Regions from separate parts of the Rhizobium sp. 11_C7_N12_5 genome, predicted to be linked through region 1. Evidence: predicted binding sites of a transcription regulator. Region 1 holds the regulator's gene; each other region holds the start of a gene.
The links. Region 1 encodes PhoB, which activates phosphate uptake and scavenging genes when phosphate is short. Its sites were predicted from a motif close to TGTCATNNANCTGTCAT; they were not measured.
Positions count from the first base shown of each region.

Region 2: a site for PhoB is predicted at 5,832-5,848, ahead of AB8B29_RS08220 (UDP-2,3-diacylglucosamine diphosphatase). Genes of this name have one in related genera too.
Region 3: a site for PhoB is predicted at 1,950-1,966, ahead of AB8B29_RS17835 (inorganic phosphate transporter). Genes of this name have one in related genera too.

Region 1 covers NZ_JBPWPY010000001.1:123,572-131,574, forward strand. Annotated here, with positions in the region: gene pstC (phosphate ABC transporter permease subunit PstC) at 1-723, shown strand, start outside; gene pstA (phosphate ABC transporter permease PstA) at 720-2,054, shown strand; gene pstB (phosphate ABC transporter ATP-binding protein PstB) at 2,069-2,884, shown strand; gene phoU (phosphate signaling complex protein PhoU) at 2,936-3,649, shown strand; gene phoB (phosphate regulon transcriptional regulator PhoB) at 3,682-4,365, shown strand; gene AB8B29_RS00655 (GcrA family cell cycle regulator) at 4,558-5,091, opposite strand; gene AB8B29_RS00660 (aspartate aminotransferase family protein) at 5,516-6,715, shown strand; gene argF (ornithine carbamoyltransferase) at 6,789-7,706, shown strand; gene AB8B29_RS00670 (Hsp33 family molecular chaperone) at 7,754-8,003, shown strand, end outside.
Region 2 covers NZ_JBPWPY010000001.1:1,644,976-1,652,978, forward strand. Annotated here, with positions in the region: gene AB8B29_RS08200 (MlaD family protein) at 1-1,366, opposite strand, end outside; gene AB8B29_RS08205 (ABC transporter ATP-binding protein) at 1,376-2,239, opposite strand; gene AB8B29_RS08210 (ABC transporter permease) at 2,252-3,412, opposite strand; gene AB8B29_RS08215 (MFS transporter) at 3,566-4,786, opposite strand; gene AB8B29_RS08220 (UDP-2,3-diacylglucosamine diphosphatase) at 4,954-5,766, opposite strand; gene AB8B29_RS08225 (glycerophosphodiester phosphodiesterase family protein) at 5,880-6,635, opposite strand; gene AB8B29_RS08230 (NADP-dependent malic enzyme) at 6,865-8,003, shown strand, end outside.
Region 3 covers NZ_JBPWPY010000001.1:3,643,024-3,651,026, reverse strand. Annotated here, with positions in the region: gene AB8B29_RS17850 (CbtA family protein) at 1-637, shown strand, start outside; gene AB8B29_RS17845 (hypothetical protein) at 639-1,298, shown strand; gene AB8B29_RS17840 (GCG_CRPN prefix-to-repeats domain-containing protein) at 1,439-1,744, opposite strand; gene AB8B29_RS17835 (inorganic phosphate transporter) at 2,014-3,621, shown strand; gene AB8B29_RS17830 (MucR family transcriptional regulator) at 3,893-4,402, opposite strand; gene AB8B29_RS17825 (helix-turn-helix domain-containing protein) at 4,516-5,106, opposite strand; gene AB8B29_RS17820 (EAL domain-containing protein) at 5,219-6,007, opposite strand; gene AB8B29_RS17815 (sugar phosphate isomerase/epimerase family protein) at 6,343-7,191, opposite strand; gene AB8B29_RS17810 (adenine deaminase) at 7,340-8,003, opposite strand, start outside.

The DNA of each region.
Region 1 (8,003 bases):
ATACCCTTGCTGGCCGGCACGATCTATATCGGTCTCGTCGCCATGTTGTTCGCGGTGCCGATCGGCTTGTTCGCCGCCATCTACATGGCCGAATATGCTTCGGCCCGCGTGCGCTCGATCGCCAAGCCCCTGCTCGAAGTGCTGGCCGGCATTCCCACGATCGTCTACGGCTTCTTTGCCCTCGTCACGGTCGGGCCGTTCCTGAGAGACATCTCGGCGGAGATCGATGGCCTGCTAACGGGAAGCTATACAAGTTTCATCGAGGCGCAGAGCGTCCTGACGGCGGGCTTCGTCATGGGCGTCATGCTCATTCCCTATGTCTCCTCGCTGTCAGACGACATCATCATGGCCGTGCCGCGGTCGCTGCGCGATGGCTCGCTCGGTCTTGGCGCCACCCGCTCGGAAACGGTCAAGCGCGTTTTGCTGCCGGCGGCACTTCCGGGCATCGTCGGCGCGCTGCTGATGACCGCCTCGCGGGCAATCGGCGAAACGATGATCGTCGTGCTGGCCGCCGGTGTCGCGGCTCGCATGCAGTTCGATCCCTTCGAACCCATGACGACGGTTACCGTGAAAATCGTCAACCAGTTGACCGGCGATCTGGAGTTCACCTCGCCGCAGACACTGGTCGCCTTCGCGCTCGGCATAACGCTGTTCTGCCTGACGCTCTGCCTGAACGTCTACGCGCTCTACATCGTCCGCCGCTACAGGGAGCAATACGAATGAGCGACATCGTATCCTCCTCGTCACAGAATATTCCGCGCGGGCTTACGCCGGGCGCCCCGGCGCGGCGCGATATCGGCATCAAGCGGCGCTATGCCGCCGAGCGCCGCTTTCGGGCCTATGGCATCGCCGCCGTAGTCTTCGGCCTGGTCTTCCTTCTCACGCTTGTCTCGACCGTGGTCCGCAACGGCTATACCGCCTTCGTGCAGACCTCGATAACCCTACCGATCGAATTCACCGAGAAAGTCATCGACCCCACCGGCAAGCGCGCCAGCGATCCGAAGGTGCTGATATCAGCCAACTATCCGGTCCTCATGCGCGATGCGCTGGTGAAGGCCTTGGGCATCGATCCTTCCGATCGCGTACTCGTGCGCGAAGCCACGACAATGGTGTCGGACAGTGCGCGGATTGCACTGCGCAACAAGATCATGGCCGATCCCTCGATCATCGGAACGACTGGGAATGTGACGTTCCTTGCGAGCGCCAATATCGACTCCGCCAACAAGGGGCAGATCGACCTGGCGGCCGACGAGAAGGATCGCAAGGTTTCCGATCGGCAGCTCGGCTGGATGAAGCAGCTGACAGCCAGCGGCGCGCTGCACGAAGCTTTCAACAGCGGTCTCTTCCTCTCGGGCAACTCGAGCCGCCCCGAGGCCGCGGGTCTCGGCGTCGCGCTGATCGGCTCGCTCTATCTGATGCTGACCGTCCTCGCGCTCGCCTTGCCCGTCGGTGTCGCCGCTTCGATCTATCTGGAGGAATTCGCGCCAAAAAACCGGCTGACGGATCTGATCGAGGTCAACATCAACAATCTCGCGGCGGTGCCCTCCATCGTCTACGGCCTGCTCGGCCTTTCGGTGTTCATCAACATGATGGGGCTGCCGCGCTCTGCCTCGCTGGTCGGCGGGCTGGTGCTCAGCCTGATGACGCTGCCGATGATCATTATTGCCACGCGCTCGGCACTGCGGGCGGTACCGCCATCGATCCGCAGCGCGGCACTCGGCCTTGGCGCGTCGCGCATGCAGATGGTCTTCCATCATGTGCTCCCGCTCGCCATGCCGGGCATCCTCACGGGCACCATCCTCGGGCTGGCGCATGCGCTCGGCGAGACGGCGCCGCTGCTTCTGATCGGCATGGTCGCCTTCGTCGCCAACTATCCGGCCTCGCCGCTCGATCCTTCGACGGCGCTGCCGGTGCAGATCTACATGTGGGCGAGCGAAGCGGAGCGGGCCTTCGTCGAGAGGACCTCCGGAGCGATTATCGTGCTGCTCTTCTTCCTCGTTGCGATGAATATCGGCGCGATCCTGCTGCGGCGCCGCTTCGAACGGCGCTGGTAGGGGAGGGCGACCAAATGAACATGATGACGGAAGCCGCGGGCGAAAGAGCATTAGCCAAGAAGATGATGACGATCCCCTACAAGATGATCGGCCAGGACGTCTCGGTCTTTTACGGCGACAAGCGCGCGCTCTTCGATGTCAACCTGAACATTCGCGCCAATACGGTCACGGCACTGATCGGTCCTTCCGGCTGCGGCAAGTCCACTTTCCTGCGTTGCCTCAACCGAATGAACGACACGATCGAGACCTGCCGCATCACCGGCAAGATCACGCTCGACGATCAGGATGTTTATGACAACAGCATCGATGTCGTGGAGCTGCGCGCGCGTGTCGGCATGGTCTTCCAGAAGCCCAACCCGTTTCCGAAGTCGATCTACGAGAACGTCGCCTACGGACCACGCATCCATGGCCTGCACAGCTCGAAAGCCGATCTCGAGCATATCGTCGAGACCAGCCTGCAGAAAGCCGGTCTCTGGGGCGAGGTCAAGGATCGGCTCTATGATGCCGGCACGAGCCTGTCCGGCGGCCAACAGCAGCGTCTGTGCATCGCTCGCGCGGTCGCAGTCAGTCCAGAGGTCATCCTGATGGACGAGCCATGTTCGGCGCTCGACCCCATCGCAACCGCAAAGGTCGAGGATCTGATCCATGAGCTGCGGGAAAACTTCACCATCGTCATCGTGACGCATTCCATGCAGCAGGCAGCCCGCGTTTCGCAACGCACCGCAATGTTTCATCTCGGCCATCTGGTTGAGGAGAACGATACCGATAAAATGTTCACCAATCCCGACGATTTCCGCACGCAGGATTACATCATGGGCCGTTTTGGTTGATGATGCCGTGCGCGCGGCTCCTTTCACACAGTTCACCTTGAGGATAGAAAAATGGTCTCCACTCACATTCTCTCTGCCTATGACGAAGACCTGAAGTTCCTGACGCGCCGCATTGCGGAAATGGGCGGTCTGGCCGAGCAAATGGTCAGCGACAGCGTTCGCGCACTGGTCCAAAGCGATACCAGTCTTGCGCAGAAGGTCATTTCCGACGACGTCATTCTCGATCATGCGGAACGGGAAGTCGGCGACAAGGCGATCGTCACCATCGCCCGCCGGCAGCCGATGGCCGCCGACCTGCGCGAGATCATGGGCTCGATCCGCATCGCTTCCGATCTGGAGCGTGTCGGCGACCTCGGCAAGAACACCGCCAAGCGCGTCATCGCCGTGCAGGGCACAGGCGTTCCGCGGCGGCTTGCCCGCGGCATCGAGCATCTCTCCGAACTGGCGCTCAGCCAGCTCAAGGAAGTGCTTGACGTCTATGCCACCCGTTCGCCGGACAAGGCTGTGTCGATCCGAGAGCGCGACGAGGAAATCGACGCGATGTACACCTCGCTCTTCCGCGAGATGCTGACCTACATGATGGAAGATCCGCGCAATATCACCACCTGCACGCATCTTCTCTTCTGCGCCAAGAACATCGAGCGCATCGGCGACCATGCCACCAACATCGCCGAGACGATCTATTACATGGCGACCGGCGCCCAGCCAGAAGGCGAGCGCCCGAAGGATGATACCGCCAACACCGTTGGCGCGGTGACGGAATAATCTGGAAGCGAAGAAAAGGAGACCAGAGGCGCATGGTTCCGAGAGTTGCTGTTGTAGAAGACGAGGAAGCGCTCAGCGTTCTGCTGCGCTACAATCTCGAGGCTGAGGGCTTCGAGGTCGATACGATCCTCAGAGGCGATGAAGCCGAATTGCGTCTCCAGGAGCGCATCCCCGATCTTCTGATCCTTGACTGGATGCTCCCCGGTGTATCCGGCATCGAGCTCTGCCGCCGGCTGCGTATGCGGCCGGAGACGGAGCGCCTGCCGATCATCATGCTGACGGCCCGCGGCGAGGAAAGCGAGCGCGTGCGCGGTCTTTCCACCGGCGCGGACGATTACGTCGTCAAGCCGTTCTCGACGCCGGAGCTGATGGCCCGCGTCAAGGCGATGCTGCGGCGCGCCCGCCCGGAGGTTCTCTCCACGGTACTGCGTTGCGGCGATATCGAGCTGGATCGCGAGACCCATCGCGTTCACCGCAAGAGCCGCGAAGTGCGGCTGGGACCGACGGAATTCCGCCTGCTGGAGTTCCTGATGTCCTCGCCGGGCCGGGTCTTCTCGCGTTCGCAGCTGCTCGACGGCGTATGGGGACACGATATCTATGTCGACGAACGTACCGTCGACGTGCATGTCGGCCGCCTGCGCAAGGCGCTCAATTTCTCCAATATGCAGGATGTCATCCGCACCGTTCGCGGTGCGGGTTACTCCATGGAAGCTTGAGCGGGTACGCCCGTTCAGGCATCGACATAGCGGCGGAAACAGAAAACGGGCCTTTCGGCCCGTTTCGTTTATCTTATTCTGGAGCGGTTACGCGTTTCACCGACTCGCGTGACCGCTCTATACTATTGTTTTTACGCAATTCCGGACGGAAAACCGCTACGCACTTTTCCTGGAATTGCTCTATGGGGCATCTCAGCCGCGCGGTTGAGCTGGCCGACGCCGTTCATGCACCGGCTGGTAGGCCAGGCGCTGATGGTAGCCGCAATAGGGCGATGCATCCGGGCTCTCGTTGCCGCAGAAGTGGAAATCGTCCTTCAGCGGGTCGCCGACTGGCCATTTGCAGGTGCGTTCCGTCAGCTCGGTCAGGACGAGGCGCCGAGAGATCGGAACGACGACGTTGGCAGCCGGACGATATTGGATCTCGTTGACCGCATCGACCTCAATCTCTTCCTTGAGCATGGTCGCGCCCTGCTGGCGGGTAACCGTGCGGGTTGCGACGCGCGATGTATAATTCGATGCGCGGGGCGCCGAGGCGCCGCGCTTCGGCGTTCGGGCAGCGGTCGCCGTGCCGCCCGCCTTCGCTCGGCCCGGCAGGCTCAAGCGGTGCACCTTGCCGATGACGGCGTTACGGCTGACACCGCCCAGCTGCGCCGCGATCTGGCTGGCGCTCAACCCTTCGGACCATAGCTTTTTAAGCTTCTCGACGCGTTCGTCTGTCCAATTCATGCCCTGTCTCCGCTGTCGCGTTTCCGATGGCAGAATCCTTCACCATTGCCCCGCATAGGATCGAGGCGCGAAACGCTCTAAAATTGTGGTGACTAGTTCCGCCGCATGCAGTCTAGCAATTGGTTTTTAACCTAGTGTGAGGCTGACTCCGTGACAAGAGTCGCGGGAATCTTGAGGAATCGATTTCGAGGTTTTCCCCAACTTGCTGTCCTGGCGTGGCATTTATGCAATATGATCCGGCCAACGCATCCCGTTCGGCCTCGGCCGCTCTCTCGCACCTGCTAAATCGCCAGTTTTGTTGACATCGCGGTGCAAAACATCAATAGTGCCCACGCCGCCGCAAGGCGGCATTTTTAATTTTTTCGGACCCGTTTCATGGAAAGGAAGCGATTGGTCCTTAGGGTTGTGATCGAGGAGATACGCCATGGCCGAGACAGCGGCGCTTTATGACACCTATATGCGCGCTCCGCTGCGGTTCGAGCGAGGCGAGGGCGTCTGGTTGATCACGGAAAATGGCGAACGCTACCTCGATTTCGCGGCCGGTGTGGCAGTCAATTCGCTCGGTCATGCGCATCCCCATCTCGTGGCCGAGCTGAAGGCGCAGGCTGACAAGGTATGGCACCTGTCCAACCTCTACGAAGTGCCCGGTCAGGAGAAGCTGTCGAAGCGGCTGACGGAAGCCACATTCGCTGACAAGGTGTTCTTTACCAATTCGGGCGCCGAAGCGCTGGAATGCGCCATCAAGACGGCGCGGCGCTATCAGTTTGCCAACGGGCATCCCGAGAAGTTCCATATCATCACCTTCGAAGGTGCCTTCCACGGTCGTACCATCGCGACGATCGCTGCCGGTGGCCAGGAAAAGTATATCGAAGGCTTCGGCCCGAAGGCCCCCGGCTTCGACCAGGTGGCTTTCGGCGATCTTGATGCGGTTCGTGCCGCAATCACTGATGCGACGGCTGCGATCCTGATCGAGCCGGTGCAGGGCGAGGGCGGTATCCGCCCGGCGACCAACGAATTCCTGCGCGGTCTCCGCGATATCTGCGACGAGCACGGTCTGCTCCTGGTGCTCGATGAAGTACAGTGCGGCGTCGGCCGCACGGGCAAGCTTTTCGCCCATGAATGGGCCGGCATCAAGCCCGATATCATGGCGGTGGCCAAGGGTATCGGCGGTGGTTTCCCGCTCGGCGCATGCCTTGCAACGGCAGAGGCAGCCTCCGGCATGAAGGCCGGCACGCACGGGTCGACCTATGGCGGCAATCCGCTTGCCATGGCGGTCGGCAATGCGGTGCTCGATATCGTGCTGGCCGATGGCTTCCTGGAGCATGTGCGTGATATGGCGCTGGTCTTCCGCCAGGGCCTTGCCTCGCTCAAGGATCGCTTCCCGGATATCATCGAGGACATCCGCGGCGAAGGTCTCATGCTCGGCATCAAGGCAGCCATCCCGCAAGCGGATCTGCTGCAGGCGATCCGCGCCGAGCATCTGCTGGGTGTTCCGGCCGGCAACAATGTCGTTCGCCTGCTGCCGCCGCTGGTCGTGACCGCCGAGGAAGCGCGCGAAGGTCTTGCTCGCATCGAGCGTGCGGCCGAGCGTGTACGCGCCGCCCGCGTCAAGAAATCGGCCTAAGTTCGACGCCCGCAGTCGGGGCGTTCTTGCCCTATGCGGGCGTTATTGTTTTTTCTGGAGTACAGGTGAGGACATGGCTTCTCCGAAACACTTTCTCGATCTCTCGGCTGTAGCGGCCGCCGATCTGCGCCACATCATCGATGACGCGATCGTGCGAAAAAGGGCGTTGAAGGCGGGTACCGCCGATAAGCCGCTTGCCGGCAAGATGCTGGCGATGATCTTCGAGAAGCCTTCCACCCGGACCCGCGTCTCCTTCGACGTCGGCATGCGCCAGCTCGGTGGCGAGACACTTTTCCTGTCCGGAACCGAAATGCAGCTCGGCCGCGCCGAGACGATCGGCGATACGGCGAAGGTGCTGTCGCGCTATGTCGATGCGATCATGATCCGCACGACCGATCATTCGCGCCTGTTGGAACTGGCGGAGCATGCGACCGTTCCGGTCATCAACGCGCTGACCGACGATACGCATCCCTGCCAGATCATGGCCGACATCATGACCTTCGAGGAGCATCGCGGCCCGGTCAAGGGCAAGACTATTGCCTGGACGGGCGACGGCAACAACGTGCTGCATTCGTTGATCGAAGGCGCTGCGCGGTTCGGCTATCGCATGAACATGGCGGTACCTCTTGGTTCCGAGCCCAAGGATCACTATTTGAACTGGGCCCGCAACCAGGGCGCCGAAATCATGCTCTCGCATGATGCCGACCGTGCGGTCGCCGGTGTCGATTGCGTGGTAACCGATACCTGGGTTTCCATGAATCAGGAACACCGGGCCCGCGGTCACAACGTCTTCCAGCCCTATCAGGTCAACGCGGCTTTGATGGCACAGGCCGGCAAGGACGCGTTGTTCATGCATTGCCTGCCCGCCCATCGCGGGGAGGAAGTGACTGATGAAGTGATCGATGGTCCGCAATCCGTTGTTTTCGATGAGGCGGAAAACCGCCTGCATGCGCAAAAGTCGATTCTTGCTTGGTGCCTGGGCGCAATCTGAGGATATGAAACCGCGTCTGAGGGCGCGGGCGCAGTAGGAGTAGAGCAATGGCCGAAAATGCAGCCTCGCTGGGTCAGTTTGATTTTGCCGGTGACGATCACGTGGTTCCCTTCCAGGTGGAAGGGCTCGATGTGCGCGGTCGTGCCGTGCAGCTTGGTTCGTTGCTGGACGCAATTCTTGCCCGGCACAACTATCCGACCCCGGTCGCCCGGCTTTTGGCCGAGGCCATCGTCCTGACCGTCCTGCTCGGAACCTCGCTGAAGTTCGAGGGCAAGTTCACCGTGCAGACCAAGAGCG
Region 2 (8,003 bases), 1.5 Mb from region 1:
GCCGCGCTCGGCCATCATATGTCTTGACCGTATCCCCACCGAAGATCAGTCGCTGTGGATTGCGGTCGAAATTAGTGATTGTAGTATTCAGATTGTCAACCGTGCCCCGCATGTCATTAATGAGAGTTTGGACATCGCGCAGGCCGCCACTCGAAAACTTCTGCAGATTATCGGCGATCGGGCCGATACGGGAATTGAGATTGTCAGCCATCTTCTTGAAGGATTCCAGCGTATCCTTGGCTTCGGCGAACAGCGATTGCGTGCTGTCGTTGCCGAGCAGGGAATCGACCTTCGTGAGAATGCCGTCGACCTTGCCGGACGCCGAGTTCAGCTTGGTGGAGATGTCCCGCGCATTGGCGATCGTCTGGTCGATATCCTGCTGATGCGCCGCAACGGTATTGGCCACATCGCGAATAGACGCGACAGCGGTGCGAGCCTGCTTCGTCACGTCGGCAATGTCATCCACCGATCCCTTGATCTTCGCCGGATCGATCTGCGCGACGATGGCGTCGACACGATCCAGCGTCTGCTGCGCCTTCTGGCCGAAGGTGGTGTAGGTTTCGGCCGTCTGCTTGAAGCTTGCGATGGTCGCCTTCAGATCGGTCGTGGCATCCGCCACGTTGGCGGTAATCCTGTCGGCATTGGCGATGACGTCGTTGACCTTCTGGGCATCGACTGCGCGCACCAGTTTCTCAATTGCATCCAGCGTCGAGTCGATGCGCGTCGAAACTGTCTTGAACGTATCGCCAAGCTGTCCGACGCTCGCCAAGAACTTGTCGATATTATCGGAATTGTCGGCGATCGCCTTGGAGAATTTCTGCGCGTTGCGCACCGTATCGGTCAGCGGCCCGCGCGAATCCGAGACGAAGCCCTGGATGTCGCCGATCGTATCATTGGCGCGGTTGAGAATCTTGTCCGCCGTGGTCAACAGGTTCGTGACGCTGGACTGATCGGCAAGCAGCACGGCGCGTTTGCCGGTATCGATCGAACGTTTCAGGATATTCTCGTCGCCGTTGCGGCCGCCGGAAAGCTCGATATAGGCAGCACCTGTCAGGCCCTGAATTTCAAGAATAGCCTTGGTAGACGTATAGACCGGCGCATCGGCACGCACCTGCGTGAATGCCAGCGAGTAGTTCGGATCGTCGGCATCGATCGAAAGGCTCTGCACCGAACCGACCTGAATGCCGTTGAAGCGAACCGGTGAACCGACGCTCAAACCGTTCGCAGAACCTGGGATGCGCACCACGAGTTCGACCATCGGACCGCCGCGGCCATATTCCGCCATCCAGTAGACGAAGCCGAAAGCGGCCGCGATAACGAGCAGCGTGAAGAACCCGACGATCGTATAATTGGCTTTGGTTTCCATTGTCTCCAGTCACTTCTCGCGGCTGTGGGGGCCTGCGCCGTTGTCGTCGTTGTGCTCCCTGATGTCTTCCCGCGGCACGATCGAACGTGCGCGCTTGCCCCTGAAATAGGCTTGTACCCAAGGGTCATCGCAGGCGAGCATGTCCTCAACTGTGCCTTCCACCAATACCCGCTTCTGTCCAAGAACAGCAATACGGTCGCAGACGGAAAACAGGCTATCGAGGTCGTGAGTCACCATATAAACGGTCAGGCCGAGCGTGTCGCGTAGCCTGGCGATCAGCTCGTCGAACTCCGCCGCGCCGATCGGATCGAGGCCGGACGTCGGTTCATCAAGAAAGACCAGGTCAGGATCGAGCGCCAGGGCTCTGGCAAGTGCTGCGCGCTTGATCATGCCGCCGGAAAGCTCGGACGGATATTTGTCGGCGGCGTCGGCAGCGAGACCCACCATGCGGATCTTCATCAGCGCCAGCTCGTCCATCATCTCTTGCGGCAGGTCCAGATATTCCCGCATCGGCACCTGAATATTTTCCTTCACCGTCAGCGAGGAAAACAAGGCGCCCTGCTGGAAAAGGACGCCGAGGCGCATATCGAGCTGGTTGCGCTCTGGCTCCGAGAGCGTGTCATAGTCTTCACCGAGGATCTCGATCTTGCCCGAGCGGCGCGGCAGCAACCGCAGTACCGTGCGCAGCAGCACTGACTTGCCCGCGCCGGAAGCGCCCACGAAACCGAGGATTTCGCCGCGATAGATATTGAGGTTCAGTTTATCGAGCACGACTTTCGATCCGAAAGCGACGGTGACATCCCGTGCCGACAGCACGATATCCCTGCCGTGCTCATCTCTTTCCAACGGGATTTCCGAGTGAAGTGCGCTCATCGTCGTCATCCCTCAGAAGTCGATCGCTGCGTAGAACATGGCAAAAAGCCCGTCCATCAGGATCACGACGAAGATCGACTTCACGACCGACGAAGTCACATGCTGACCCAGCGACTCGGCACTGCCGCCGACCTTCAATCCCTCGACCGCCGCGACGATGCCGATGACCAACGCCATGAACGGAGCCTTGATCATGCCTGAAATGACCGTGGAAAGGCTGATCGCCTCATGCAGGCGGGAGATGAAGGTCGCAATGGTGATACCGGAATAGCCCCAGGCGACCATCGCCGCGCCAAACAGCGAAGCGAAATTGGCAATGATCGTCAGCAGGGGCAGAGCGACGGTCAGCGCCACCAGCCGTGGGAAGATCAGCACGCCGATGGGGTTTAGACCCATGACCTTCAGCGCGTCCACTTCCTCGCGCATCTTCATCGAGCCGATCTCGGCGGTGATCGCGCTGCCGGAACGACCTGCGATCATGATCGCCGTCAGAAGCACGCCGATTTCGCGCAATTGAAGGATGCCGACGAGATCGACGACAAAGACTTCCGCACCGAAATAGCGCAGCTGGAACGCGCCTTGCTGCGCGATGATCGCTCCAATCAGCGACGACATCAGCAGGATGATCGGAACGGCCCTCACGGCCATGTGGTCGATCTGATTGACGATCGAAGCAGGCGAGACGCCGCTGCCGCGTCCGAACTTGAGCTGCGCACCGCGTACTGCGGAGCCCAATATGTACATGGCAGCAATGAGATTGCCCCAAAGTTCGTAGACATTTCTGCCGATCGGCGCAAACAGCCGCTCAGGCAATGATATCTTCGCCTTCGGCTCGCCCTTCTCCGCGTCCGGATCCTCGTCGAAGGCGGTCAGCAGCTCGTCGATATGCGAATTGGAGCCCTCGATCGTCACGGTGGCGCCATGCGCCTCCTGGCTCACCTTCAATCGCCGGATCAGCAGCGCACCGGCCGTGTCGACATCGGAGAGATCGGAAAGATCGATCACAACCTCGCCGCCGGCGCTCCGTTTCGAGAGCTGCTCGATCTGCCGCAGCACGCCGTGCACATTGGCGCTACGCCAATTGCCTTCAAGCCGATAGCGATGCCCATTGCCATCGGGCTCTTCATCGATCCTCGGTGCATCGGATTTCTGTTCGGCTGCTTTCAAGCTCATGCGTCTTTCAAATGTGGCATCACCAACGTCGACTCACGGAGCCCGCACGACGCCGATGTTTAATACACCGACTGCACGGGAGATTGCTATGCTGCGCCGCGGCCAACATATGTCACGGCTTTTTGATATCCAAATGAATTTGTTGCATCCGCGTTATGAGACGCCGTGTGCGCCCCCGCCGATCGCCGAACTCCTGGGCCGGAGGTTGCGCGCGAAGATGACCATGCCCAGGCCGAACGCAGCCACCGCTGCCATCACATAGTAGCTGGAAAGGTCTAGCCAGGCATAGAGATAACCGGACGCGAGCGTCATCAGGCCGAGGAACATGCCGTTATAGAAATAATAGGCGCCCTGAGCGGACGCTTCCTGCGTTTCCTGAACGGATCCGACGATGCGGCGCTGGATGCCGGTATGCACACAGGCATAGGTGCAGGAATGGAAGCACTGCAGCAGGAAATAGCCGGCGAAACCGAGATTGATGGGGAACAGGATCCAACGCAGGACGCACATGCTCGAGCCGAAGAAAATCAGCGTCCACGCACTGAAACGGCGACTTAGCTTTCTCGAGAGGAAGAAGACCATTACCTCCGCCGCCACGCCGATGCTCCAGAGAACGGCAATCTGGGTTCCGGAAAAGCCGAGCTTGTGCCAATAGATCGACGCGAATGTGTAGAGCATCGCATGGCTCGATTGCTGCACCGAGACCCCGATCATCGTGATCAGCAATTGCGGAGAGCGCAGCGAGCTTCCAGTGGGCGACTGCAGATTGATCGGCTGGTTGCGCCGCCGCGTCGGCCCGATACGCGGCGTGATCAGCGCCGTGAGCATGGTCAGCACGAAGCCGGCGACCATGACGGGCAGTACCATGGTGCCTCCCCACATCCCGATCATCTGGCCGCCGAAAAGCGTCGAAACGATGAAGATGATCGATCCCCAGACACGCATGGAGCCATAGTCGAACCCCCAGCGGCGCACCCCCGACATAGCGATCGATTCGACCACCGGCACATAGGGCGCGTAGGTCGCGCCCTGGACGCCATAAACGAGCAGCACGGGCCAGAATTCGCTCGTCCAGTAAAGCGCGATCGCCGTCAGCAATGACAGTCCACCGGACCAGAACAGCACATCGGCGCGTTCCTTCATGTGATCGGCAAACACCGCGATGACGGGCGTCACCAGAACGCGCACGACCATCGGCACGGCTATCACGAGACCGATTTCATGATCATTGAAATTTAATCCCGCCAGCCAGACGGGGAAAAACGGCAAAGCGATCCCGTTGACGAACAACGGCGCGCAGTAGGACAAGGCGGTGCGCAGACGGAAATACGAAGGCGCGCCCTCGCCCTGCAAGGATTTTTTCGCGGGAATCATGACAGACCTGAAGGGAACTGAATTTGTCCGTATCACGCTATCGAGAGTACGACTATGGCGAGAAATAGCCAAATCGTAACGTTTCGGAAAAAACCCGAATTACAGGCGCCTCATGACGATCAATAATTATGACAGCCTGTTATTGCGTCCGTGAAGCGGCGCTAAAATTAGGCTGCCCGGGCGCCGACGCCGAGTGCCTTCGGCAACTCTTCGACAGATATACCGGCCGGCTCCGTCTCGAGGATCGACCGCCAGGTAAGCAGCTCGAAAGTGCCGTCCTCATGCTCGGCGATCGCCGTGCAGCTTTCCACCCAGTCACCGGTATTGATATAGCGGATGCCGTCGAGATCCTCGATGACAGCGTGATGGATATGGCCGCAGATCACGCCATCGGCATCGTTGCGCTTGGCTTCCTCGGCGACGACACGCTGGAACTCGCCTATGAAGTTGACGGCATGCTTCACCTGCAGCTTTGCCCAGGCCGAGAACGACCAATAGGGCATGTTCAGGCGACGGCGCACGGCCGCGAGGCCGATATTGATCAGAATGGCCATGTCGTAGGCCCAATCGCCGAGATAGGCGAGCAGGCGGGCGTTACGAACGACGACATCGAATTCGTCGCCATGCAGGACGAGATACTTCTTCCCGTCGGCAGTCTCGTGCATGGCGCGTTGCGCGACCTCGATGCCGCCAAAGTGCGTGCCGGGGAAATCGCGCAGGAATTCGTCGTGATTGCCGGGGATATAAACGATCCGTGTGCCTTTGCGCGCCTTGCGCAGAACCTTCTGCACCACGTCATTGCAATCCTGCGGCCAGTACCAGTTTCGCTTGAGGCGCCACCCATCGATGATATCGCCGACGAGGAAAATGGTATCGGCATCGTGGTAGCGCAGAAAATCGAGAAGGAAGTCCGCCTTGGCGGCCTTCGAACCGAGATGTACGTCAGAGATGAACAGTGTACGGAATCGCCGGGTGTCCATGTTTTCATTCACGAACTATAAGTCCGTGCCCTATCCAAACTTGGCTATTCCAAAACCAGACTCGTGTTTCAGGAAGATGACAAACCCTGTGTCCGCTGGCCTACCGGGCTGGATCAGCCACGTTTGGCCGCGATGGCGAGATCGGGACGATCGGTTGTAAAACTGGCGACACCGAGGCGAAACATCGCTCTTGCCGCTTCGCTCGTATGCGCGGCCCAGCCGTGCACCGTCATGCCGCTTCTGCGTAGGATGCCCATGACTTCGGCGTCCAGGGCGTCGGCACGCACCGCTATCTCGCGCACACCGCAGCTGCGGAGCGCGGCGATGATCCCATTCCAGCCAAGCTGCGCAGTCATTTGCGGCGAGCAAAGAAAAATGAAGCCGAGCGACTCGCCGACGTTCAAACCGCGGTCACCAAGTGCTGTGCCAAAGGCTTCGAGACGCGGCAGGGCGAAACTGGTGATCATCGTCCGTGACACCATGCCGGTCGCCATCAACTCATCGACGATGCGGGCTTCCATCCCCTCATAGGGCGTGCCGTCCGCTTTCGTCTTGATCTCCAGTCGCAGATCGACCGGGGACGGGCCGAAGATATCGATGGTCTCAGCAAGGGTCGGAATAGTCTCGCCGTCGCTTCCGATCACGACATGGCGCATCAGCTCTTCATGGCTGAGATCGACAATGGCCCCCTTGCCGTCGGTCATCCGGTCGATCAGGGCATCGTGATGCACAACCAGCTTGCCGTCCCGCGTCTGGTGAACGTCGAATTCAACGAGATCGACATCAAGCTTGGCCGTCCTTGAAAAGGCAAGCCTGGTGTTTTCTGGCCATAGATGCGCGCCGCCGCGATGAGAAGCGATCAATGTCATGGAGGGTCCTTCGTCTGCCGTTCTCATAGGCCCACGCGATGAACCCCTTATGACTGTCCGAGCGGCGAAGCGGCGAAGCGGGGAAGCATAGCCCTCACCGGCCCCAAGACGGACACCGGCGAATCCGCGATGACAAAAAAGCGGTCGGCGACGTCAATTGCATACTGTGAACGCGAAGCGATTGATGTATTCAGGGGACTCAAAGCATAGGCAGGAATGGAGAAGTGTGGTGGATACGCACGATACATCGAAGGCAGCCAAGAACATGGCGAGTGGCGATCTCGACGAACAGGCTCTCTACTTTCATCGTTATCCCCGCCCCGGCAAGCTTGAAATCCAGGCCACCAAGCCGCTCGGCAACCAGCGGGATCTGGCGCTGGCCTATTCTCCGGGCGTGGCCGCACCCTGCCTCGCCATCCGCGACAATCCCGAGACGGCAGCGTACTACACGTCCCGCGCCAATCTCGTTGCCGTGATTTCCAATGGTTCGGCCGTCCTCGGCCTCGGCAATATCGGCCCGCTCGCGTCCAAGCCTGTCATGGAAGGCAAGGCGGTTCTGTTCAAGAAATTCGCCGGCATCGACGTGTTCGACATCGAAGTGGCTGCGCCCACCGTCGACGAGATGGTCAACACCATTTCGGCGCTGGAGCCGACCTTCGGCGGCATCAATCTGGAAGACATCAAGGCGCCTGAATGCTTCGACGTCGAACGGCGCCTGCGCGAAAAGATGGAAATCCCGGTTTTCCATGACGATCAGCACGGCACCGCCATCATCGTCGCCGCCGCCATCCTCAATGGACTGGAACTGGCCGGCAAGAAGATCGAGAACGTCAAGATCGTCGCCTCCGGCGCCGGTGCCGCGGCGCTTGCCTGCCTCAATCTGCTCGTCATACTCGGTGCCAAGCGCGAAAACATCTGGGTCCACGACATCGAGGGCCTTGTCTACAAGGACCGCAACGTGCTGATGGACGAATGGAAGTCCGTCTATGCCCAGGATAGCGACAAGCGCGAGCTCGCCGAGTCGATCCCAGGCGCCGACGTCTTCCTCGGCCTTTCGGCCGCAGGCGTGCTGAAGCCCGAGCTCCTCGAGAAAATGGCGGAAAAGCCGCTGATCATGGCGCTGGCCAACCCGACGCCGGAAATCATGCCCGACCTCGCCCGCGCCGCCCGTCCCGATGCGATGATCTGCACCGGCCGTTCGGATTTCCCGAACCAGGTGAACAATGTTCTCTGCTTCCCCTATATCTTCCGTGGCGCGCTCGACTGCGGCGCCAAGACGATCAACGAGGAAATGAAGATGGCCGCGGTGCGCGCCATAGCCTCGCTCGCCCGCGAAGAGCCGTCCGACGTTGCTGCCCGCGCCTATAC
Region 3 (8,003 bases), 3.5 Mb from region 1:
GATCGGCTTTGAAGAAAAGGCCGCGCAGGCAGCCGGCGAAGCGCCGGAACCGGAATTCGTCAGCCGCGCCACACAGTCAGGCGTCGGTCTTTTCACCGGCACCGTGATCTTTTCGACGGCAATCGGCGGGTTGTTCGCGCTGGTCTTCTCCTTCGTCTACGGCCGCATCAGCCCGCTCGGCGCGCGTGGCACGGCAGCATTGCTCGCAATCGCGGCTTTCGTGACGATTTCGCTCGTCCCCGATATCAAGTACCCGGCAAACCCGCCAGCGGTCGGCAATTCCGACACGATCGGCGCCAGGACCGAGCTGTTCTTCATCATGATCGTTGCTTCGATCGTCGGCATGATCGTCGCGGTCGGGCTGGGTCGCCGGCTGGCGGCACGTTACGGATCATGGAACGGGGCGATCCTTGCCGGCATCGGCTACATCGTCTTCATCGCACTGATCCAGTACCTGCTTCCGTCGATCAACGAAGTGCCGGAACAGTTCTCGGCCGTTGTGCTCTGGCGGTTCCGGATTGCATCGCTCGGTATGCACGCGATCCTGTGGGCCACCCTCGGGCTTGCCTTCGGAGCCTGGGCGGAGCGAGAGCTACCGCAGACACGCTACCGCAACCCGGCGCTGCGCCGAGCCTAGCATGGCAAATCCATCCCATCCCGCGCATGATCTCGTGCGCGGGAAACGCCTGCATAGAAGCGGCGCCTTGCTCGCCGCGCTCTGCCTCATGCTGTCGTGTTGGCCGACAGTGCTTGCCGCCCATGGCGGCAGCTCATCGGGAAGCCAAACCGGCATCCCGATACCAAGCCTCCCACATGGCGAAATGGCTGTCATCGCACCCTATTACGGGCGGATCGTCGCGCTTGCGGAAAACGCATCGGATACCGACGAAACCTTCCGCCGCCTGCTGAATTTCGCGCAGATCCAGCGCGCCTATTGTCTCTGGGGGATGATGCCCGGCAGTGTGAGCGACGAGGAAAGTCCGTTCAACGAATGCTCGCACGCCTATCTCGCGGCAGCCAAGGCGGTGCTGCTTCATATGCGGACGATGAAGAATGAAACGGCGCCCGTCGGCAATCTCGTCTCGGAGATCGACGCTACGCTCGTGCGCAACAATCTATCGCTTATCCTGTGCAAATTCAGCGGCGAAAGCTTCAATACGGCCGACATGATCCGGCCGAAACTCACCGACATCATTCTGCACGCCAGAAGCCTCTTGGCCATCCTGTCGGCCTTGCTGGCAACCGTCGCCGGACTGTGGCTGACGGCGCGGGCGCTGCGGACAGAACCCCGTCTTTAGAGAGGTTACACGTTTCGGGGAACTGCATAGCCGCTCTATATTGTTGTTTTTGCGCAATTCCGGACGGAAAACCGCTACGCACTTTTCCTGGAATCGCTTTAAAAAACACCGCCGCAGAGCTTGCGGCGGTGTTTTTAATTTCACCAGTCGCGATGACGGCGCCAGCGGCCGTCTCCGTGCCAGCCATCGCGGTAGTCGCGATGACCGTACCAGCCCCATGGCGGTGGCGGCCTATGCCCCCAGCCATAACGCGGCGGCGGCGGTCCCCACCGGTTCGGGCGGCATTCGCCCCAGCGGGTCACATGCCAGCCACGACCGCAGGCATAGTCAACTTTCACGACCGGCACGGCAGCCGTTGTCCCGACAGCGGGAACAGGCATTGCTTCTGCCGAAGATACAGCCAGGCCACCAAGTAAAGCAGCGATGGCAAACACGGACGATCTCATTTTGGTGGTCCTCTATTCAAGTCCCTTACATGCGGGATTTAAAACCCAAGCGGATGAACACGGGCTGAACCGAAAAAGGCGTTTTGGCGGCGAAATCGAGAGCCGCCAGGATTGCCCTCCGGAGCAAGGATTTCTTCCGCCGCATCGTCATCTTTCCATAAGGAAATCCCGGCCCATCCGCAAAACGCCTATCGGTCTTTACAGGCGTCACGAGAGTTTCATGAACGGCGCTTAAATCAGGGATATCATTTGCCATAAGGGAGTTTGAGATGGTGGACGTCGTTTCAAACAACGTGGAGGGTGGCAACACCAATCACCCAATTCACGGCGCCAGCGGTTCGGCGAAATGGTTTCTGCCGCTCTTCGGCGTCGTCGTGCTCGGCGGCCTCGCTTATGTCGGCTACGCTCTCGGCAACGATCTTGCCGAGGCAGCTGCGGTTCCGTGGATCCTGCTCGGTCTCGCGCTGCTGATCGCGCTGGGTTTCGAATTCGTCAACGGTTTCCACGATACGGCCAATGCGGTCGCCACCGTCATCTACACCCGCTCGCTGCCGGCCGAATTCGCCGTCATCTGGTCCGGGTTCTTCAATTTCCTCGGTGTGTTGACGTCTTCCGGCGCCGTCGCTTTCGGCATACTGGCGCTTCTGCCCGTCGAACTGATCCTGCAGGTCGGCTCCGGCTCGGGCCTTGCGATGGTCTTCGCCCTGCTCACTGCCGCCATCATATGGAACCTCGGTACCTGGTATCTGGGCCTGCCGGCGTCGAGCTCGCACACGCTCGTCGGCTCCATCATCGGCGTCGGCCTTGCCAATCAGTTTCTGGCACCCACAGGCTCCGCCACCAGCGGCGTCGACTGGTCGCAGGCCAGCAGCGTCGGCATGTCGCTGCTGCTGTCGCCGATCATCGGCTTCGGTGCGGCCGCTTTACTGCTGCTGGTTTCCAAGGTTCTGATCCGCAACAAGGAGCTTTATGAAGCGCCGAAGGGCAACGCGCCGCCGCCGCGGTGGATTCGCGCATTGCTGATCTTCACCTGCACCGGCGTCAGCTTTGCCCACGGCTCGAATGACGGCCAGAAGGGCATGGGCCTGATCATGCTCATCCTCATCGGTCTCGTCCCGACCGCCTTCGCTCTCAACAAGACGCCCGACATCAACTATCTCGAGGCCTACAAGGCCGCTTCGGCGCAGGTCGAAACCGTGCTCGGCAAGTATGTGAAGCCCGGTGTGACCGCGCCTGCCGATCCGAAGGCCGCCGTCAGCGATGCCGTCAAGAGCAAGACATGGTCGGATGCAACGACGCCTGCACTTCAGGCCTATATCCACACCACCAGCGCCGAGATCGCCGCCTATCCGAGCGTCGAAAAGCTGCCGAACGAGCTCGTCGGCAACGTGCGCAACGACATCTATCTGATCGGTGAATCGCTGAAGCTGATCGACAAGCAGAAGCTGCTGCCGATGAGCGCCGACGATCTGAAGGCCGTTACCAACTATCACGCCGCCGTCGACCATGCGACGAAGTTCATCCCGCTCTGGGTGAAGGTTGCCGTGGCGCTGGCACTCGGTCTCGGCACCATGGTCGGCTGGAAGCGTATCGTCGTCACCGTCGGCGAAAAGATCGGCAAGACCCATCTGACCTACGGCCAGGGTGCGGCCGCCGAAGTCGTCGCCATGCTGACGATCGGGGCGGCTGACCACCTCGGCTTGCCGGTTTCCACCACGCACGTCCTGTCCTCGGGCGTCGCCGGCACCATGGCGGCGAATGGCTCCGGCCTGCAGTGGTCGACCGTGCGGAACATGCTGATGGCCTGGATCCTGACGCTGCCGGCCTCGATCGCGCTCGCCTTCATGCTGTTCCTTGTGCTCCGTCAGGTCTTCTGATCGACACGTTTCATCGGCCCTGCCGATTTTGCCCGACAAATGGCCCAAAAAGATAATGGCGCCCCCTCGTAGGGCGCCATTATCCTTGCAGCGTAGCGCCGCACAGCTGGTACGGCGAAACGTCCGCAATCCCCTCGTCGTGATCCGCACGCTTTCTCACGCGGACGTGCTCGAGCGGTTACGCGTTTCACGGAATCGCCTGACCGCTCTATGCTATTGTTTTTACGCAATTCCGGACGGAAAACCGCTACGCACTTTTCCGGGAATTGCTCTAGCGAACAGTTTCCTTTCTGTTGCCATTGGCGCCAAGACCGGAAAGCTTGGCGAGTTCCGACCGACGGTTCGCATAATTTTGTGCGACCATCGGATAGTTTGGCGCCAAACCCCATTTCTGGCGATATTCCTCAGGTGTCATGCCGTAGTGCACGCGCAAATGGCGTTTCAGCGTTTTGAAGCGTTTGCCGTCCTCGAGGCAGACGATATAGTCGTTCGTCACCGATTTCTTCAAATCCACCGCCGGCACCAGATTGCTACGTGCGGCAACGGGAGCAGAGCTGCGCAAAGCTTGCAGCGCGCCGTGGATATCCTTGATCAGCTTGGGAAGGCTGGCGGCCGAAATGGCGTTGTGAGCGACATAGGCCGAAACAATCTTCACACAGCCTTCGAATAGAAAATGCGATTGCGGTGGTGGTGCGGGGTTTTTTCTCTCACTGAAAGAATCCATGATCTTTTCCCGGATCTCATTTGGTTCCTCGTGCGCCGCCCAGCGCGATTGGGTCATATGCGAAGCCCGTTCCAAGCCCCGCACCGGTTCGAATTGCGCCGTCTTCCTGGCGCAGGTTTCCCCGGCATTGTCGCCGGGATAGAATACGTTCGCATCAGGTGCGCCCGTGATCATGGTCGGCCGCCCACCGCTCTCCGGCCTGCACCGGTGGGTGCTTCCGGCAGTCTCCTGGCGGAGTCCGCAAAATAGACCGCCAGTTTGTTACAGAGGACAACGAGTGGCATTCCGAGCATGAATGCCGTGTGAGTGGGGTCTCCATCGCAGTGATGAAGCGTCTGCAGGATAAGCTTGCGCTCGACATCTTCGGTCGTCTGGCCGACGAGAACGCTGACGGCGGTGTCGATCGTTTGCGGCACCGGACTGTCGCCGCCAAGGTGGAGGGCGATCTCTTCGATCAATCGATTTTCATTCGCCGTCGCCAGGACAATAACGGTTGCGCGACAGCCAAGTTCGTAAAAGACATACAGGCCGCTTTCGGCGTCGATCGCTATACGCGCGGAGATTCCCGCCGTTTCATCGCGGATGGTGACATGAGGCTCGGTGCCGCCCGTGAAGATGACGGACAGCGGAAAGCCTGCATCGGAGAACAAATCGCGAAGACGACACACCAAGGCACGCAACAATGTCTTGGTCTTGAGATCACACGTGGCGCTGGCGGAGGCGGCTTCATAATCGGCGGCAGAGAGCGGATGCTTGATCATGGCAGCACCCGCTTGGCGAACATGAAGGCCTCTGTGATACGAACCGCGCATGAATTCCGGATATGGCGTATCCGGATTCCGACGCCGCACGGCCGGGCAACAGCAGGAATGCTCATCCTACCCCCCTCATGCCAGCCGTGCCCTCGGGCCGCCGAAGCTGCGTCAGCGAAACCGGCTTCGACAACAGGAAGCCCTGCACATGCGTTGCGCCGGCCATTCGCGCGGCCTCCAGCTGCGACTCCGTCTCGACGCCTTCGACGACGACCGATGGGGCGAAACATGCGGCAAAACCGACAATATATGAAAGACTGTTGCGGCCCTCGCGGCTTGGCCTATTGTCGCGGATGAAGCAGGCGTCGATTTTGACGATATCGCTAGCGACCTGAAGCAGGGATTCCGGCGTGGCAAAACCGGAACCGAAATCGTCGATCGCGATGCGACAACCGAGTGCGCGGATCATCTTCACGCACTCTATGGCAGCACCAGTGAGCGGATAGGTTTCGGTGATCTCCACGACAAGCCGGGGGGTAAGCTCTGGCTGGCGGGCGATTCGGCTGACGATGCCGGCAAAGCATTCGGGATGGGATAGGCTGGCCACGGACAAATTACAGCCGAGTACAAGGGTCGCGTCCGCCGCCAAGGCTGATAACACCATGTCGAGCATGCGCAAATCGAGATCGAACCAGCGATCCTGTTGCTCGAGAAGCGAAACGAACGTTCCTGCCGTATGAACGATGCCATCGGAATCCGTTACGCGCGCCAGGCTTTCCGCATAGGCGATCTCCTCGATATTCTCGACGTCATGGATCCATTGCGCCGCAAAGCTCAGGCCACCGTCGGCGATCGCCTGTAAAATCAGGGCGCTATGTCCCTCCTCGCTGCGAATCCCATTACCGATCATCAAACCTCCCTTGGCCAGGGACATGACCGCAAGCGGAAATCCGGAACCAAAGAACGATGATTGAAAGCCGCGCATGCGCCTGCGATGCATCAGATTTCTGGTGCCTAGAATCCGCTCCTCCCATCTTCCAGACACCTTTAAACCCCATGTCACCGAGGTTCCCTTCAATGAGCCGGAGATATTGCGCCGAAGACGATAGTCAACCCAACGCGATGCGCCGATAATATTTATAGTTACTTTATGCTAATACACTAATTAACAAACCATTGCAAAAGTCAAACACCGCGCGTTTTTCTTATTTCTAATTCAACTAAATTATTAACGAACTTCGCCAGTCACTTTCCGGCCGCCGCCGGCGGCCACCAGCCGCTTCGCCTTGCCGCCTGAAGAGCCAGATCCAACGACGGCAGTTCGACGTGCCACAGCTTCTCCCATTCGAGGCTCATGACACCGTCATAACCATCGGCGGCGAGCGCGGAACGCAGCGCAGCCATGGGAAATTCGCCGCTGCCCGGCAGCACATAGCTATATGGCAGCTTCGGCCCCGGCTTGGAGATACTGTCCTTCACATGAAGATGCCGCGTATTGCCCCGCACCTGTTTCCAGGTCTCGACAGGATCCCGCCCTCCCTTGCGCCAGGTGTGGTGGGTATCCCAGAGAAGCGCGCAATCGGGCGCTCCTTCCAGAAGACGAGCGATGGCATCCGGCTGCACGAGAAAATCATGTGTTTCCACGATCATCTCCGCGCTGAAACCCTCGCGGACGGCCGTTTCCCGCCACCATTGCAGTGTCGACAGAGCCTCCGCCACTTCTCCGGCATCTCCGCTATCGCCGCCATCGAAAACCCGCAGGGATCTGACGCCGACCGCCTCCGCCCAAGGCAGATAGCGCAGGAACTCTTCCTTTGCCTGGTATGTCGCGCCGACGAGCCGCAGCGAGGTGTTGAAGGCGCAAACGCGCACGGCGGAGGCTTCCAGCGCACGCGCGAGGCCGGCAGGCGAACCGAATCTTTCGGTAAAATGAGTCGCCAGATCGATCGTGCCGCCAAGCGCGCGAATTTCGATGGCATCGAGACCGTAGCGCGCCGCCAAGGCAAGGGCTTCGTCCAATTCGAGGTCGGCGCATCCGAGCGTCGAAAATGCCAACGTCATGTGCGGCCCATCATTGTCAACGGCAATCACCACGGCCTCCTCCGCCTTGTCCCATCGCCCGCAGCGCGGCGTAAGTAACCAAACGGATAATTATGAAACGATGTTCGGCCGTCAAGAGCCGGCGGAGTTGATATCCCGTCGCCTGATAAAGGATATCCAATGCGTGAGATATAGCTATCCCTTACCAGACGACGGGATGCGTCTCTCCAGTCGCGACATTGACAAAACCTTCCGGCGCATGCTCAGACGGCGCCACAAGAACCCAGCGCCATGGCGCACAGGTCAGCGTCGCAAAGGAGAGGCGCTCGGGGAAACCCGGCCACCAGCGGGGCGAGAAAGTCGGCTCGTACATCCAATCGATCTCAGCGCCGGCAGCATAAAGCCTCTGCATTTCCACATCGAGTTCCTCCGCCGATCGCGCCGTCATCAGGCCACCGACCTCATAGTGGACGCGGGCGACGACCTTCCCACCTGAAACCAGTACCCAGCCGCCCTGCTGCTCATTGAGCGCATTGGCGACCATTGCCATGGCTTCGTCGGAGGAACCGACGACCCAGATATTGTGCTTGTCGTGGCCGAGCGTCGCTCCGAGCGCCGTATCCGGCGTGCGCGGCCCGGTGCCCAGCCAGAACATGCGGGAAACCTTGGCCTCGCCCGAAAACCGGTCGACGATCGCAAATTTGGTGACATTGCGATCCGGATCGCGCTGGACGGCGCCATCCCGGACCGGCAGATCCATGGTGATGAAATCGTCGGCCCAATGGAATGGCCGCAGCAGCGCCGCCTTCGCCGTCGCGGCATCCGAGGGCGCGGCGATGCGAAAATCCTGTGGCGCGACGACCCTG